Regions from separate parts of the Streptomyces sp. LZ34 genome, predicted to be linked through region 1. Evidence: riboswitches for the same ligand, from Rfam matches in the RefSeq annotation. Region 1 holds a riboswitch; each other region holds the start of a gene.

Region 1 (5,468 bases):
AACGGGTGATATATCCGAGCGTTCCGACGCAGGACTGAGTGAGGCTCGGCCCACAGACGGCTTCGCCGAACCGCACGCGCGGCCTGTGGTCGCGCCGCTACGGTAAGTGCGCGAGAACAGTCGCCGGGGGGACGGCGAGCGGACGGCCGGGAGGCGGGAGGAGACAGACATGGGGCACTCACGAGCGGGCACGGGCGGCGGCACTCCAGCCGAGCATCTGGAGGGGCTTCTCGCCCGCGCACAGAACGGCTTCGAGATCGACGAGGCGGTGCTGGGCCGGGCCCGCGACGCCCTGATGCACCAGTCCGAGCTGCGCTCCTGCCGGCAGTGCAACGAGCCCTCCGGCCCGCTCGGCTACAGCACCTACCGCCATATCTTCCTGCTCCCCGACGGCAGCAGCCTGTTGCTGTGGGAGCTGGAGCACAACACCGGCCCGGCCCGCAGCCCGCTCTTCGAGCTCTACGCCGACGAGGACGCGCTGACCCTGGCCGAGCGCCGGGTGCACGAGCGGATCGGCGGCGCCCGCTGGGACGAGCTGGAGGGGTTACCGCTGTGGCTTCCCGAGCAACTGCTGCACGCCGTCGCGCCGGTGGAGACCCCCCGTGCGTACGTATCCGACAACTCGGCCGACCACGCCCGCCGCGTCCTGCGTCGCGCGGAGAACCCCGACCGCCCCGGCGTGGACACCGAGCAGCTGCTCGCCACGGCGTTCGCCCATGACATCGCGCTGGCCCCGAAGCCGCGCCGCCGCTCCGGCGGCCCCGACGCGACATGGTGCCGCTTCTATGAGCACGCGTTCCTGCTGGCCGGCGGGGACGAGATCGTCCTGTGGGAGCTGGAGCACAATCTGACCGCCGACGGGCGGCTGGTGTGCGAGGTGTATCTCGACGAGGTCTCCGCCGAGCTGGCGGCGGACCGCCACGCCCGCGCGCTCGGCGTCGACCTCTGACGCCCCTCCGCCCCCGCGCCGGTTTCTGACGCACCCACCTGGCCGACACCGACTCGCCCGACGCCCCGTCACCCGGGAGCCTGGTGAAGGCGGCGAGAGCGGACCAGGGGAAGCGGACCAGGGGAAAGCGAGAGCGACCGGTGCGGGTGCGAGGGAGCAGGGCTCGTTCGGGCGCCCGTGCGAGTGCCCGTGTGAGTGTCTGTGCGAGTGCCCGTACGAGCCCGCGCATGAGACGGCGTACAAGGCCATGAGGCGGCGTACGGGGCGACGTACGAGACCGCGTGCGCCTCGGCGCGGGCAACCGCGTACGGACGCGCCCCGCGGGGGCGAGGAGGTGCCCAGGAGCGCTTCCGGCCGCCGCTTCGCCCTCTGGCTCCCCGGCGTCCTGATCATCGTCGGCGTCGTCTACGACATCACCACCCCGGCCACCTACACCGCCGCCCCTTTCCTCGCCGCCGCCCCGCTGGTCGCCGCCCCGCTCTACCCCCTGCGGCTGACCGCCCTGACCGCGGTCCTCGCCGTAGCCGCCGCCTGCCTGCTGGCCGAATTCCACGGCGTCAGGGACTGGGTCCAGTCGGCCACCGAGATCGCCACCGTCGTGACGGTCGCCCTGCTGGCCCTCCTCTTCAACCGTGTCGTCCGCCGCGGCTCCAAAAAGCTGGCCTCGGCGCGCGGCATCGCGGAGGCGGCCCAGCGCGCCGTACTGCCCGAGCCACCGGCCCGCCTGGCCGGCCTGGACGTCGCGGCCCGCTATGTGGCGGCGGAGCAGGACGCCGCGATCGGTGGCGACCTGTACGCGGTGCAGGACACCCCGCACGGCGTACGGATGATCATCGGCGACGTGCGGGGCAAGGGGCTGGGGTCGGTCGAGGTGGTCGCGATCGTCATCGGCGCCTTCCGGGAGGCCGCCGAGCAGGAGGCCACGCTGGAGGGGCTCGCGCTGCGGCTGGAGCGGGCGCTGCGGCGCGAGCGGGCCCGGCGGGCCGACGTCGACGAGCAGGCCGAGGGGTTCCTCACGGCGGTGCTGGCCGAGATCCCCCGCGGCGACTCCCTGCTCCGCCTGATCAACCGCGGCCACCCGTCGCCGCTGCTGCTGGACGGGGACGGCTCGGTGCACCGCGCCGACCCCGAGATGCCGGCGCTGCCGCTGGGGATGGGCGACCTGGGGGCGTGGCCGGACCGGGTGGAGGAGGTGTCGTTCGCGGAGGGGGTGACCCTGCTGCTGTTCACCGACGGGGTGAGCGAGGCGCGCGACGCGCAGGGCACGTTCTACGACCCGGCGGCCCGGCTGCGCGGCCGCCGCTTCGCCGGACCGGCCGAGCTGCTCGACGCGTTGGTGGCGGATGTGGAGCGGCATACGGGCGGCGGGACCGCGGCGCTGCTGGCGCTGCGCCGCGCCTCGGTGATGCCGGGCGCCGGGCCCTGACACGCTCCGTAGTGGAGCATGATCCCTCCGGATAACAATTGACGCACGATCAGTTCGAAGGTGTTTCCGGGCGTGCCCGGGTCGCTGCCGACTCGCCCTCATCTGTCCCGTGCTGGGCGTTAAGTTCACCTCAAAGGTTGCTCTGATTCCTGGGAACGGCTTGGAATCAGGTCACGCTCTCTATTAACGTTCGATAACGCAGCGCGGTCGTTACAGCCGTCGCAAGAGGCGGCACCGTGCGCCGTCGCCGAATCCCGCACGCACAGCAGCACCAGCAGCAGAGCGACAACAGCAACACCAAGGGAACCGGGGAACCACCAACCTTGGGGTGAATCGGGTCGAACCTGACCCGTAGGAGACCTTCCTGCTCCGAACCCGTCAGCTAACCCGGTAGGCGAGAGGGAAGGAAAGGAGTGCGCCCGCGTGGCGTCCAACAGGTCTGCCCTTGAAGAGGCTCCGTCCCGCACGTCCGGCGCCGGAGCGGGGACAGCCACCCGCTACGGCTCCTGGTTCGAACCGGCCGCCGAGGCGAGGGCCGGCCAGGACACCGAGACATGGGACGAGTGGAATCCCACCGAGGAATCCATAGCTCCGGTGCGCGGCCGGCACCGCGTCGCCAAGCAGCGCGGCGGCACGATGGCGCGCAGCGGCGCCGTCCTCGGCGTCGGCGTGATCGCGGCGGTCGGCGCGGGCGGGATGGCGAGCGCCAAGGACCGTCCCAAGGCCCCCATATCCATGCCGGACCTCGCACACGTCGCCGACAAGGTGAAGGACTCCCTCCCCGACGCGGGGGACCTGCCCGGCATCGGCTCGCTGCTCTCGGACTCCGGCTCCGGCTCCGGCGACTCCTCGACCACCGCGGCCGCCCCCCTCTCCCAGGCGGGCCTGACCTCCCAGGACGAGGCGAACGGCGCCACCGACGCGGGCGAGGCGCTGCGCGCCCGCATCCTTCAGCAGGCCGAGAACCAGCAGAACGCCGCCGACGAGTCGCAGCGCGTGGCCGCGGCCGACGCCGCCGCCACGAAGGCCGCCGCCACTGCCAAGAAGGCCGCCGACGCGGAGGCGAAGCGGGAGGCCGAGGCCGAAGCCAAGAAGAAGGCCGCCGAGGCCGAGGCCAAGCGGAAGGCGGAGGAGGCGGCCAGGAAGAAGGCCGAGGCCGAGCGCCTGGCCAAGCTCGCCGCCCAGTACACCCTCCCCGTCGCCTCGTACACCCTGACCGCGTCCTTCGGCCAGGCCGGCGACATGTGGTCGGCCGACCACACCGGCCAGGACTTCGCGGCCCCGACCGGCACCCCGGTCAAGGCGCTGCACGGCGGCACGATCAAGTCGGCCGGGTGGGCCGGTTCGTACGGCTACCGCATCGTGCTCAAGCTGAACGACGGCACCGAGATCTGGTACTGCCACCTGTCGTCGATGGTCCGTACGTCGGGCTCGGTGACGACGGGCGAGGTCGTCGGCCGCGTCGGTGCCACGGGCAATGTGACCGGCCCGCACCTCCACCTGGAGGTCCGCCCGGGCGGCGGCAGCCCGATCAACCCGATGCCCTGGCTCCGCGACCACGGACTGAACCCGTGACCGCCCCGACCCCGCCCCCTGGCGACGTCGGCCCGATGACCTGCTGACCCGGTCCCCCATACCCCGGCGGCCTTGGCGCTCTCTCCCCCCTTGACGCCAGGGCCGTCGGTTTTTTGCCGATCATTGGCCCGTATGACGGAATACCCCCCTCCGCCTCCGCGCTGAAACAATGCATGGCTGATACCAAGCAGAGCGAGCAGACCGACAACCGCAAGCAGATCGGCAACCTGTCCGTATCCCCGCTCTCCCTCGGCGGGAACGTCTTCGGCTGGACGGCGGACGAAGCCGAGTCTTTCGCCGTGCTCGACGCCTACGTGGCGGCGGGCGGCAATTTCGTCGACACCGCGGACGTCTACTCCGCGTGGGTGCCGGGCAACTCGGGCGGGGAGTCCGAGACCATCCTCGGCAACTGGTTCGCCTCCCGGGGCAACCGCTCCGACATCGTCCTCGCGACCAAGGTGGGCGCCGGCGTCCCGACGCCCCGCGGCCTGTCCGCCGCGGCGATCAAGGCGGGCGTCGAGGAGTCCCTGAAGCGCCTGCGCACCGACTACATCGACCTTTACTACACCCACTTCGACGACACCTCGGTGCCGGTGGAGGAGATCATCTCCACGCTGGACGAGCTGGTGAAGGCGGGCAAGGTCCGCGAGATAGCGGCCTCCAACATCTCCGCCGAGCGCCTCGAGGCGTCCCTGGACTTCTCGGCGAAGGAGGGCCTGGCCCGCTACGTGGCCCTGCAACCGCACTACAACCTGGTCTCCCGCGACACCTTCGAGGGCCCGCTCGCCGACGTCGCCGCCCGCCATGGCGTGGCGACCGTCCCGTACTACTCCCTCGCGTCCGGCTTCCTCACCGGCAAGTACCGCCCCGGCGCCTCGGTCGACAGCGCCCGCGCCCAGGGCGCGGCCCAGCACCTGGAGACCGAGCGCGGCCAGAAGGTCCTCGCCGCACTCGACGACGTGGCCGCCAACCACGGCGCCGAGCACGCGACGGTGGCCCTGGCCTGGCTGGCGGCCCAGCCCGCGGTCGTCGCCCCGATCGCGAGCGCGCGCACGGTGGACCAGCTTCCGGCGCTGCTGGCGGTGGCGGACCTGAAGCTGACGAAGGAGGAGCTGGCGCTGCTGACGTCGGCATCGGAGTAAGGGCTTCGCGCCTCACGCGCTTGCGGTGGACATGAGACAGGGACACGCCGTGACGTCGGCGTGTCCCTGTCTCAAAACCATCGCAAACTGTGGGCCGGGCGGTGGACTAGGCGGCTGCGGCTGCCCCGCTCCGTCGATCGGCGGCGGCCCAGGACGCGGCGGCGACCCCGCCGGCCACGGTGAGGACGGAGGGCCAGGCGCCCAGCTTCTTGGCGAGCGGATGCGACCCGGCGAAGGCCGCGACGTACAGCCCGCTCAGCACCGCCGCCGTGCCGGTGCCCGCCTTCTGCTGCCACCCACGCGCGGCCACGACCCCGGCCGCTGCCAGAGCCACCCCGCCCAGCTGCCGCTTCTTGGTCCAGCGCGCGACCCCGTA
Region 2 (5,468 bases), 1.5 Mb from region 1:
CGCGGCGCGGTCTCGACGACGTCCGGATTGCCGCAGGGGCAGCGGTGCGCGACGGCGCGCAGCCCGCGCGGGAGGCGGTTCAGCTGCTCCTTGACGGCGGCGATGTCCGCGTCGGTGGGCGCGGTGGGTTCCGTCTGCGGAGGGGGCGTGTCCATGGCTCGGAAGTTCTCTTCGATCGGTTCGGGGCCGGTCGCCTCCGGCGGCCGGTTCTTCGGTCAGCGCTTCGCGCGGCCCGCGGCGTCTGTGGCGTCTGCGTTGTCTGCGGCGTCGACGCTTTCCCACATGTTGCTGTACCAGGGGCGGCCGGCCGCGCTCTGGTCGGACGAGCGCTCGGCCTTGCCGCTGCCGTCGACCACGCTGTAGCCGGTCTCCCCCGGCAGCGTGAAGTGCAGCCGCTCGCGGGCCTGCTGCTCGATATACGCGGGGTCCTGGAGCCTGGCCTTCTCCTCGCGCAGCTGCTTGACGGCCTCGCGCTCGTTCTGGGCCTGGCGCCGCTGGTCGGAGATGTCCGAGCGCTGCGAGATGTACTGCCGCATCGGGTAGGCGAGGGCCACCACGAGCGAGCAGACGACCAGCGCGAGCAGCGCGGCCCGGCCGGTGAGCCGGCTGCGGCGGCGTCGGATGCGGGCGCGGTAGACACGGGCGGCGGCCTGCTCGCCGAGCGCCCTGAGCCTGGTCGCGGTGGAGAACCGATCCCGATCCGCCGGCACGTCGCCTCCCCGGTTGTGACTTCGCTACGTACGCCGTCCCCGGCCACGGTACGGGACCGGGGCCGGGGACGTGCGTCAGGCGGCGCCTGCCAGTCAGGTGCGGCTGTCAGGCGACGCGACTGCCAGGTCGGGGCGGTTCAGCCCTTGAAGCGCGGGAAGGCGGAGCGGCCCGCGTACACCGCCGCGTCGTCGAGGATCTCCTCGATGCGCAGCAGCTGGTTGTACTTGGCCACGCGCTCGGAGCGGGCGGGGGCGCCGGTCTTGATCTGGCCGCAGTTGGTGGCGACGGCCAGGTCCGCGATGGTGACGTCCTCGGTCTCACCGGAGCGGTGCGACATCATGCACTTGAAGCCGTTGCGCTGGGCCAGCTCGACGGCGTCCAGGGTCTCGGTCAGCGAGCCGATCTGGTTGACCTTGACCAGCAGCGAGTTCGCGGTGCCGCTCTCGATGCCGCGGGCCAGCCGCTCCGGGTTGGTGACGAACAGGTCGTCGCCGACCAGCTGGACCCGGTCACCGAGCTGGTCGGTGATCGTCTTCCAGCCGTCCCAGTCCTCCTCGTTCAGCGGGTCCTCGATGGAGACCAGCGGGTACGCGTCGACCAGCTCCGCGTAGTACGCGGTCATCTCGGCGGCGCTGCGCGACTGGCCCTCGAAGGTGTAGGAGCCGTCCTTGTAGAACTCGGAGGCGGCGACGTCGAGCGCCAGCGCGATGTCCTGGCCCGGCTGGTAGCCGGCCTTCTTGATCGCCTCGACGATCAGGTCCAGGGCGTCGCGGTTGGAGTTCAGGTTCGGGGCGAAGCCGCCCTCGTCGCCGAGGCCGGTGGACAGGCCCCGCTCCTTCAGCACGGACTTCAGGGTGTGGTAGACCTCGGTGCCCCAGCGCAGCGCCTCGGAGAAGGACTCGGCGCCGATCGGCGCGATCATGAACTCCTGGATGTCCACGTTGGAGTCGGCGTGCGAGCCGCCGTTGAGGATGTTCATCATCGGGACCGGCAGGAGGTGGGCGTTCGGGCCGCCCAGGTACCGGAAGAGCGGGAGGTCGGAGGCCTCGGAGGCGGCGTGCGCGACCGCGAGCGAGACACCGAGGATGGCGTTGGCGCCGAGCGAGGACTTGTCCGGGGTGGCGTCCAGGTCGAACATCGCCTGGTCGATCAGGCGCTGCTCGGTGGCGTCGTAGCCGACGAGCTCCGGACCGATCTGCTCGATGACGGCGAGGACGGCCTTCTCGACGCCCTTGCCGCCGTAACGGTTCTTGTCGCCGTCGCGGAGTTCAAGGGCCTCGAAGGCACCGGTGGAGGCACCGGAGGGCACGGCGGCACGGCCGGTGCTGCCGTCGTCGAGGCCGACCTCGACCTCGACCGTGGGGTTGCCTCGCGAGTCGAGGATCTCGCGAGCTACGACGACGTCGATGGACGGCACGAGGATCTCCTTCGTATGGGTCTGTGGTTCTGCAGCACGAGCCTAACGGGCCCGGGGGGCCCACCCGACGAAGCCCCGGCGGGGCGCGCCTCGCGTGGGGGGGGCGGCGCACCCGGCCGGGGCCGTCTTCGGGGGTGTCGGGGTCGAGGGGGGCCGGGGTGGGGGAGGCCCGGCGGGGAGGGTCAGGAAAGGTGGAGCTGCTGGCCCGGGTAGATCAGGTTGGCGTCCTCGACGATGTCCTTGTTCAGCTCGAAGAGCTTCTTCCAGCCGCCCTCGACGTGGCGCGCATCGGCGATCTTGGAGAGGGTGTCACCGGACTTGACCTTGTACTCGCCGTCGCCCTTCTTGACCGCGTGGCGGGCCTGCCCGCGCCCGGCGTGCTCGTCCTCGCCGCGGGGCTGCGCCTTCGGCGCGGCCGGCTGCGCGGGCTTGGCAGCCGGCTTGGCGGGCTGGGCCGGCTTCGCGGGCTGGGTCGTGGTGGTGGCGGGGGTCGGGGTGCCCGTGGTGGTCAGGCCCGTGCCGCAGACCGGCCAGGCGCCCTTGCCCTGCCCGGCCAGGACCTTCTCGGCTATCTGGATCTGCTGGTCCTTGGTGGCCAGGTCGGCGCGGGGCGCGAAGGCCGTGCCGCCGTACGCGGCCCAGGTGGAGTTGGTGAACTGGAGGCCGCCGTAGAAGCCGTTACCCGTGTTGATCGACCAGTTGCCGCCGGACTCGCACTGCGCGACCGTGTCCCACTGAGCGGTGGTCGCGGCCGATGCGGAGGTGGCCCCCAGGAGCGGTGCGGCGACGGCCGCACCTGCGATGCCGGCGAGCGCGGCGATGCGGGTGACCTTGGAGGGACGGCGGTGCTTACCCTTGTCGTTACGCATGTTCGTTCCTCACCGACGCCTACGAGGTGAGCTGTCGGGTTCGGGCCATGTGAGTTGCCCGGCCGGGTGCGGCTGACCGCACCTTGGCTTCACCCCGAGCCGAACGAGCCCGTCTCCGGGCCGCTACGGCGCCTACCTTGGTTCCCCCGCTCCTGCCTTCGGCGCTGACGCGTCGGGTTCCCCCCGACCGCCGGCAGGACTCGGCGTGACGATCGACGGTGCCCGCGGTGGCGAGCGGAAAGACGTTAAACACACCTTCCGACGAGGTTCAAACCCCGACATCCCAGCGAATGAGGCGGTATCCGCACCCAGCCGTCCCACATCTACGCAGGTGAGGCCGGGTGCGGAAAGATCGGACAGCTGACACACGCCGGGCGATGTGACGAGATGTATGTCTCACCGCCGCCAGATCGGGCAATTCACCCCGAACTGCCGCTATCTGGCGCTGAGATCGAGACGCTGACCAGGGTGAACGAGGTCCGGGTCGGTTCCGAGGAGGGTTTCATCGGCCCCGTAGAGCTCGGCCCACCCTCCATCCGCCTCCTGGTCGTCCGCGATGTCTGACAGGTTGTCACCGCCGCGCACGGCGTTGTCCGCGCGCCCGAGGGGCGGAAGGGGCGTCTCGGTGCGCTCCGCACCGTCGCGCGAAGCGTGGCGCCCCGAGGACCGGGCGTCGTCGTCCACCGCGTCTCCGGACTCCTGCTCCCGGGCGTCGGGCGCACCGCGGTGGCGGCCGGTGGAGGTGGAGGAGTCCTCGCCCTTCGCGTCGCCCTCGTCGGACGCGGAGCCGCCCTCCTCGCGGGATGTCTCGTCGGCGGCGTCGCCGGACTTCCCGTCCTTCTCGCCGGACTTGCCGTCGGCGGTCGCGGAGGGATCCGGCTTACCGGCCTTGTCGGACGTATCGGATTCTCCAGAACTACCGGAGTTACCAGGACTATCAGAACTATCGGACTGATCGCCCCGATCGGAGTTATCGGACGATTCACCCGTCGTCGAGTCGTCGATCCCCGTGGGCTCCTTCGACCCCTTGGCCCCCGGCGCGCCCTTCCCGCCGGGGTCCACCTCCAGCACGTCGCCGAGGCCGGCGAGCCCGGCGCCCAGCGCACAGCTCGGCCAGGCGTCCGGGCCGCGGTCGCCGAGGATCGCCTGGGCGATGGCTATCTGCTGGGAGCGGCTGGCGAGGTCGGGGCGTGGGGCGTACTGCTGGCCGCCGTACTTCTTCCACATGTCCAAGGTGATCTGAAGACCGCCATAGAAGCCATTGCCTCCGTTGGCGCTCCACATCCCTCCGCTCTCGCACTCGGCGACGCGGTCCCAGGTGTGGGTGTCCGCGGCCTGGGCGCTGACGGCGCCGAAGAGGGGCATGGCGATGCCCGCGCCCGTCACCCCCGCGGCGACCACGATTGCCGGGGCCTGGCGGGGGCGGCGGTGTCGACCGTTCCCGGAGCGCATGGGTTCTGCCTCTCGTGTGGCGGCTGAGTCGTCGGTTGAACATAGCGACGCCATCTGATCATCACAAGCAGATGTATCCCAGGTCACGCAGTGATCACGCGGCTGAGGTTATGTCACATATGCCGGGCCCTAAAGGCGTTGTTAGGCCTCGAACGGGGCACCACCCCGGTCCGTCGGGCCCCAGGTCACGGGCAGTTCGCGCAGCCCGCGCATGATCAGGCCGCCGCGTCGGCGGACCTCCTCCGGGTCCACCGCGAGCCGCAGGTCGGGCAGGCGGCGCAGCAGGGTGCCGATGGCGGTCCGGGCCTCCAGCCGGGCCAGTGGTGCGCCCAGGCAGTAATGGATGCCGTGACCGTAACCGAGGTGCTGGTTGTCGGTGCGGGAGAGGTCGAGCACATCGGGTGAGTCGAAGCGCTCGGGGTCGCGGTTGGCGGCGGCGAGCACCACCAGCACCGGCTCGCCCGCGGCGATCCGCTGCCCACCGATCACCACGGGCTCGGTGGCGAACCGCCAGGTCGCGATCTCCACCGGCCCGTCATAGCGGAGCAGTTCCTCGACGCCGGTCGCCAACAGCCCCTCGTCCCCTTCATAGGCGGCCCGCCGCAGCCGGTCACACTGGGCGGGGTCGCGCAGCAGCGCATAGGTGCCATTGCCGATGAGGTTGACGGTCGTTTCGAAACCCGCGAACAACAGCACGAAGCACATGGCCGCGGCCTCGTTCTCGGTGAGCTGCTCGCCGTGGTCGCTGGCCCGGATCAGCCCGGAGATCAGGTCGTCGGCCTTACCCCCGTCAGCCGCGCGCAGCGACTCCCGCTTGCGGTGGATGAGGTCGGAGAGATAGGCGCGGATCCGCTTCACCGCCCGGGCCACCCCGCCGCGCGGCCCGCCGCCGTGCCGGATCATCATCCCGGCCCAGTCCCGGAAGTCGTCCTGGTCCTCGCGGGGGACGCCCAGCAGATCGCAGATGGCGTAGATGGGCAGCGGGAAGGCGAACTCATGGATCAGGTCCGCCTCTCCTC
Region 3 (5,468 bases), 1.3 Mb from region 1:
TGGGTCAGCCCCGAGCAGTCGTAGCCCTGCGGGCCGGTCGCGCCCCAGACGTACGGCTTGCCGAGCGCCCCGTACGCGTACGAGACGGCGCGGGCCGCACGGCCCGACGCGGCGTACGACGTGGCGTACGGCGCGGAGCCGGCCCGGGTGCCCTGAGCCTCCCGGGACTCCTGGGCCTTCTGGGCCTCCTGGGCCTCGTAGCGGCGGCGCTGCTCGTCGGTCAGCCGGTCCAGGAGGGCCTCGGCGGCGGCGAGCTTCTTGCGGGCGACGCCCTTGTGGCGGGCGAGCGCCGCCTGAGCGCCGCGCAGTTGGCCGAGCCGGTCCTGCGCCTCGCCGCGCACCTGGCGTAACTTCCGGGCCTGGCGGGCGAGGCCCGCGACGGCGGCGGCCTGGCGGCTGCCCGCGCGGTCGGCGAGCGAGGCCCGCCGCAGATACTGCTCGGGGGAGGACGACAGCGCGAGCTGGAGGGTGGGCGCGACGGTGCCGGAGCGGTACTGGGCGGCGGCGAAGGCGCCCAGCGCGTTGCGCGAGGCGTTCAGCCGCGCGGTTTTGCGGGCCGCCTCGTCGCGCAGCTTGTCGAGCGCCTGGCGGGCCTCGCCCGCCTTCTCCTTCGCGCCGTTGTACTTCTCGTTGGCCTCCTCGGCCTCCCGCTGGTACTGGTCCACCTTCGCTTTCACCTGGGCGGGGGTGGGGCGGGTCTCGGCGTGGCCGGTGCCGCTCATGGCGGTGGCGGCGGCCCCCGCGAGGGCGACGGCGGCGGTCCAGGCGGTGCCGCCCGTGAGCGAGCGCTGCTTGGGCTTCCTGTGCGACGCCACGGCGGCGGGTCACCTTCCCTTTCCTTCGCGTTGTGTCAGGCAGGTGGCAGCCCGCCCATGAGGCGGGGACCCTCGGTTAACGGGAAGCGGACTGCCACCTGGGGGAGGAAGCTAGGCGGGCGGGCGCGGGCGGGCGGTGCGATGAACGGGAGTGGACGGATTCGGTGCCCTGATGCCCGTAACCGACCGCCTGGCGCACGGCCGCCGATGACTCGCGGGGCAGCCGTGATCGAAACGGCGATCGTGGCCCACCCGGTTGCCGGGGGCTGCTATGGGCAGGGCTACGCTCGCCAACCATGGACGTCCTCATCAATGTTTTCGTCGGGCTGCACATCGTCGGCATCGCCGCGCTGCTCGGCGGCTTCCTGGCGCAGCTGAAGCCGATGCGCGCGGGCGAGGGGCGGATGACCCCGGGGATGCTGCACGGCGCGCTGACCATGCTGGTGACCGGTGCCGCGCTGGTAGGGCTCAACCAGGCCGACGACAACAGCGTCAACAACATCAAGATCGGTGTGAAGCTGGCGCTGCTGATCGTGATCCTGGGGCTGGTCTATGTGAAGCGCGACGAGGAGAAGGTCGAGTCGGCGGCGCTCGGCACGGTCGGGCTGCTGGCCACGGCCAACATCTTCATCGCCGTCCTGTGGACCTGATACGCGCACGCGTACGAACCCGCGAGTGACCGTCAGGTTCCGCACAACCTCCCGGCCCCACTGTCTGTCTTACCGGGCAAGGCAGCCGAAGGGAGCGGGCAGTGGGGGTATTTGCGGGATGGGGCCGCCGGACGGGCGTGGCCTTGGGGGTGGCGGGGATGGTGGTGCCGCTGGCGGTCGCGCTCGGCACCCCGGCGCAGGCCGCCTCGTCGTGCACGACGAGCGTCGGGCCGTACCAGAAACAGGTGGAGAAGTTCCTGGGCCGCCCGGTGGACGGGCGGCAGTCGCGGACGGACTGTCTGGCGATCCAGAAGTTCCAGGTCAACCATGGGATCAGCCCCACCATCGGCTACGCCGGGCCGGTCACCTGGGGCGTGATGAAGGTGATCAATTCGCAGAAGGCGGCCGGGCGCAACCCGAACAAGGCGAGAAAGTGCCCCACCAACAAGGGCCGCATCGCCTGCGTGGACCTCACCCGCCAGCTGAGCTGGATCCAGGACGGCTCGCGGCTGAAGTACGGCCCGGTGCCGGTGCGCAGCGGCCGCGACCGGTATGAGACCCGGGGCGGGCTGAAGAAGATCTACTGGCGGCACATCGACCACTGGTCGACGATCTACGACGTCGCGATGCCGTACAGCCAGTTCTTCGACGGCGGCCAGGCCTTCCACTCCATCGCGGGGAGCGTGTGGTCGCCGCCCGGCTCCCACGGCTGCGTCAACATGCGCAAGGCCGACGCCAAGAAGTACTGGAGCCTGCTGCGCAACGGCGACGACGTGTACGTCTACGGCCGCAAGCCCGGCACCTGAGCCGCCGCCTCCCGGGGTCCCGGAGAGCCCCTCGGGACCCCGGGGAGGCTGCGAGCCGCTACGCCGGGCGGATGCTCCCGTAGATCGGCATCTCGGTGATCGGCGCCTTCTTGACCACATCGCCCGGCTTCGGGGCGTGGATCATCATTCCGTCGCCTATATAGAGGCCGACATGGCTGATGTCGTCATAGAAGAAGACGAGATCGCCCGGCTCGAGGTCGGAGGTCGATACGCGCGTGCCGACCTTCACCTGGTCCCAGGTGGTGCGCGGCAGTGAGACCCCGGCGGCCTTCCAGGCGGCCTGGGTGAGCCCCGAGCAGTCGTAGGAGTTGGGGCCGGTCGCGCCCCAGACGTACGGCTTGCCGAGCTGTGACCGTGCGAAGGCGATGGCCTTGTCGGCCTTGGTGGCGTACGAGCCGGAGGAGCCCGAGGACCCAGAAGACCCAGAGGACCCCGAGGACCCGGAAGACCCCGACGAGTCGGAGCCGCTCTCCTGGTTCTGCTCCCGCTGCTCCTGCTGCCGCTTCGCCGCCTCCTCCCGCTGCTTCTGCGCCAGCTCCGCCGCCTTGCGCCGGGCCTCCGCTTCCTTCTTCTTCTCGATCGCCGCCAGCCGCGCCTTCTCCTCGGCGGTCAGCTTCGACAGCAGCTGACGGGCCTGGGTGAGCTTGTCCTGGACGGTCTTCTTCTTGGTCTTCAGCTGCTGCTGCGACCGGGTCAGCGAGGCCAGGCTCTCGCCCGCCTTCGTACGCTCCTTGGCGGCCTTGGCCTGCTGCGACAGGAAGTCGTCGACGGTCTTCTTCTGCTCGCCGGTCAGCCGGTCCATCAGATGGGACTGGTCGAAGATGTCCTGCGGGTCGGAGGCGAACAGCAGGGTCGCGGCGCTGGAGGCCATGCCGCCGTTGCGGTACTGGGCCGCCGCATAGCTGCCCAGCTTGCGCCGTGCCTCGTTCAGCTTCTCGGTGCGCTTGGCGACGCTGTCCAGCAGCCGGTCGACCTTGGCGCGCTGCTCGCCCGTGTGCTCCTTGGCGGCGTTGTAGCTCTGGGTCGCGGATTCGGCCTGGTGGTAGAGCGTGTCGACCTTCTTCTTGACCTCTTCGACCGTCGGCTTGGGCTTGCCGGGCTCGGCGCTCGCCGTCTGGGAGAGGAGGGTGACGGAGGCGAGGGCGGCCGTGGTGACCCCGACGGCGGTGCGGCGGCCGGTGGCCGAGTCCAGTATTCGGGTCCGCGGCTTGCGGTGCGACGCCAAGGGAGGCGACTCCTTCCGTGGACCGCCTACCGGGTTAGCTGTCGGGTTCGGGCGTCGGAAGGCTGCCCTACGGGCCGTGCGGCGGACGGCTGGCGTCGCCGCGTGGACCGATTCACCCCAGTGGTGCCTCTGGGTCCCCGGCTCCGGCTGCCTCTTACGGCGGGGCCGGACTCGGCGGAGACAGCCCGTGTCGACGCGGTCGCCGACGGGTTCCGGACCGCCTGTCGCAGGACGGTAGCGGGCGTGTGGGGCTCGTGTGAAGGCTGGTGTTCGATTTGCCCCGAAACCGTTTCGTGACATCCGTACGTACGCTGTCAGTGCGGCGCCCTAGACTCGGTGAGCGATGAGCAGCCTCTTTGACGACAGCTTCCTGGCGGACCTCGGGCCCTCGGACGAGCAGCCTCCGCCGCCCGAGGACGACGGCCGGTCCGCCGGTGAGGACGTCCCGCACGACCTCTTCGACGGGGCGTTCGACGCGCCCGTCCCCAGGGACGCGTACTACCGCGACGGCGCGGCGCGGCCCGCGGCGGACCCGGCCGCGCTGCTGGAGGGGCTGAACGAGCAGCAGCGGGCCGCCGTGGTGCACACCGGCTCGCCGCTGCTGATCGTCGCGGGCGCCGGGTCCGGCAAGACCCGGGTGCTCACCCACCGCATCGCGTATCTGCTCGGCGCGCGCCAGGTGCACCCCGGCCAGATCCTCGCCATCACCTTCACCAACAAGGCCGCGGGCGAGATGAAGGAGCGGGTCGAGGAGCTGGTCGGCCCGCGCGCGAAGGCCATGTGGGTGTCGACCTTCCACAGCGCCTGCGTGCGCATCCTGCGCCGGGAGTCCAAGAAGCTCGGCTTCACGTCCTCCTTCTCGATCTACGACGCGGCCGACTCCAAGCGGCTGATGGCGCTGGTGTGCCGGGACCTCGATCTCGATCCGAAGCGGTATCCGCCCAAGTCCTTCAGCGCCAAGATCTCCAACCTGAAGAACGAGCTCATCGACGAGGAGACCTTCGCCGGACAGGCCTCGGACGGCTTCGAGAAGACGCTCGCCGAGGCGTATGCGATGTACCAGTCGCGGCTGCGCGAGGCCAACGCCCTCGACTTCGACGACATCATCATGACGACGGTCAATCTGCTCCAGGCGTTCCCCGACGTCGCCGAGCACTACCGCCGCCGCTTCCGGCACGTCCTGGTCGACGAGTACCAGGACACCAACCACGCGCAGTACACGCTGGTGCGCGAGCTGGTGGGGACGGGCCCGGTGGCCGCCGCCGACGGCGATCACGGCGAGGGCGACGGCGAGGGGCTCGGGGTCGCCGAGCTGTGCGTGGTGGGCGACGCCGACCAGTCGATCTACGCCTTCCGGGGCGCCACGATCCGCAACATCCTCCAGTTCGAGGAGGACTACCCGAACGCCACGACCATCCTCCTGGAACGGAACTACCGCTCCACACAGACGATCCTCAGCGCGGCCAACGCCGTCATCGAGCGCAATGAGAACCGGCGCCCGAAGAACCTGTGGACCGACGCCGGCGCCGGGGCGACCATCACCGGCTATGTGGCCGACACCGAGCATGACGAGGCGCAGTTCGTCGCCGACGAGATCGACCGGCTGACGGACGCGGGCGACGCCAGGTCCGGGGATGTCGCCGTCTTCTACCGGACCAACGCCCAGTCCCGTGTCTTCGAAGAGGTCTTCATCCGGGTCGGGCTGCCGTACAAGGTCGTCGGCGGTGTGCGCTTCTACGAGCGCAAGGAGGTCCGCGACGTCCTCGCGTATCTGCGGGTGCTGGCCAATCCGGAGGACTCCGTCCCGCTGCGCCGGATCCTGAATGTGCCCAAGCGCGGCATCGGCGAGCGCGCCGAGGCGATGATCGACGCGCTGGCGCTGCGCGAGAAGACCACCTTCCCGCAGGCGCTGCGCCGGGTCGACGAGGCCTATGGCATGGCGGCCCGCTCG

Evidence for each region. Region 1 has a riboswitch for cyclic di-AMP ahead of ACWY4P_RS24325 (M23 family metallopeptidase). Riboswitches for the same ligand answer to the same signal wherever they lie in the genome.
Region 2: linked by a shared signal. The riboswitch ahead of ACWY4P_RS31625 (transglycosylase family protein) and the one ahead of ACWY4P_RS24325 (M23 family metallopeptidase) in region 1 are both predicted to bind cyclic di-AMP.
Region 3: linked by a shared signal. The riboswitch ahead of ACWY4P_RS30355 (NlpC/P60 family protein) and the one ahead of ACWY4P_RS24325 (M23 family metallopeptidase) in region 1 are both predicted to bind cyclic di-AMP.

What each region holds. Positions count from the first base shown of each region.
Region 1 is NZ_CM132680.1:6,038,159-6,043,626, reverse strand. It holds gene ACWY4P_RS24335 (DUF6227 family protein) at 170-949, shown strand; gene ACWY4P_RS24330 (PP2C family protein-serine/threonine phosphatase) at 1,197-2,375, shown strand; cyclic di-AMP (ydaO/yuaA leader) riboswitch at 2,661-2,787, shown strand; gene ACWY4P_RS24325 (M23 family metallopeptidase) at 2,799-3,950, shown strand; gene ACWY4P_RS24320 (aldo/keto reductase) at 4,124-5,092, shown strand; gene ACWY4P_RS24315 (hypothetical protein) at 5,199-5,468, opposite strand, start outside.
Region 2 is NZ_CM132680.1:7,583,563-7,589,030, reverse strand. It holds gene ACWY4P_RS31640 (DUF501 domain-containing protein) at 1-155, opposite strand, end outside; gene ACWY4P_RS31635 (FtsB family cell division protein) at 216-710, opposite strand; gene eno (phosphopyruvate hydratase) at 848-2,128, opposite strand; gene ACWY4P_RS31625 (transglycosylase family protein) at 2,311-2,997, opposite strand; cyclic di-AMP (ydaO/yuaA leader) riboswitch at 2,999-3,171, opposite strand; gene ACWY4P_RS31620 (transglycosylase family protein) at 3,433-4,398, opposite strand; gene ACWY4P_RS31615 (cytochrome P450 family protein) at 4,591-5,468, opposite strand, start outside.
Region 3 is NZ_CM132680.1:7,316,362-7,321,829, forward strand. It holds gene ACWY4P_RS30340 (NlpC/P60 family protein) at 1-815, opposite strand, end outside; gene ACWY4P_RS30345 (hypothetical protein) at 1,112-1,465, shown strand; gene ACWY4P_RS30350 (L,D-transpeptidase) at 1,624-2,271, shown strand; gene ACWY4P_RS30355 (NlpC/P60 family protein) at 2,330-3,517, opposite strand; cyclic di-AMP (ydaO/yuaA leader) riboswitch at 3,526-3,704, opposite strand; gene pcrA (DNA helicase PcrA) at 3,861-5,468, shown strand, end outside.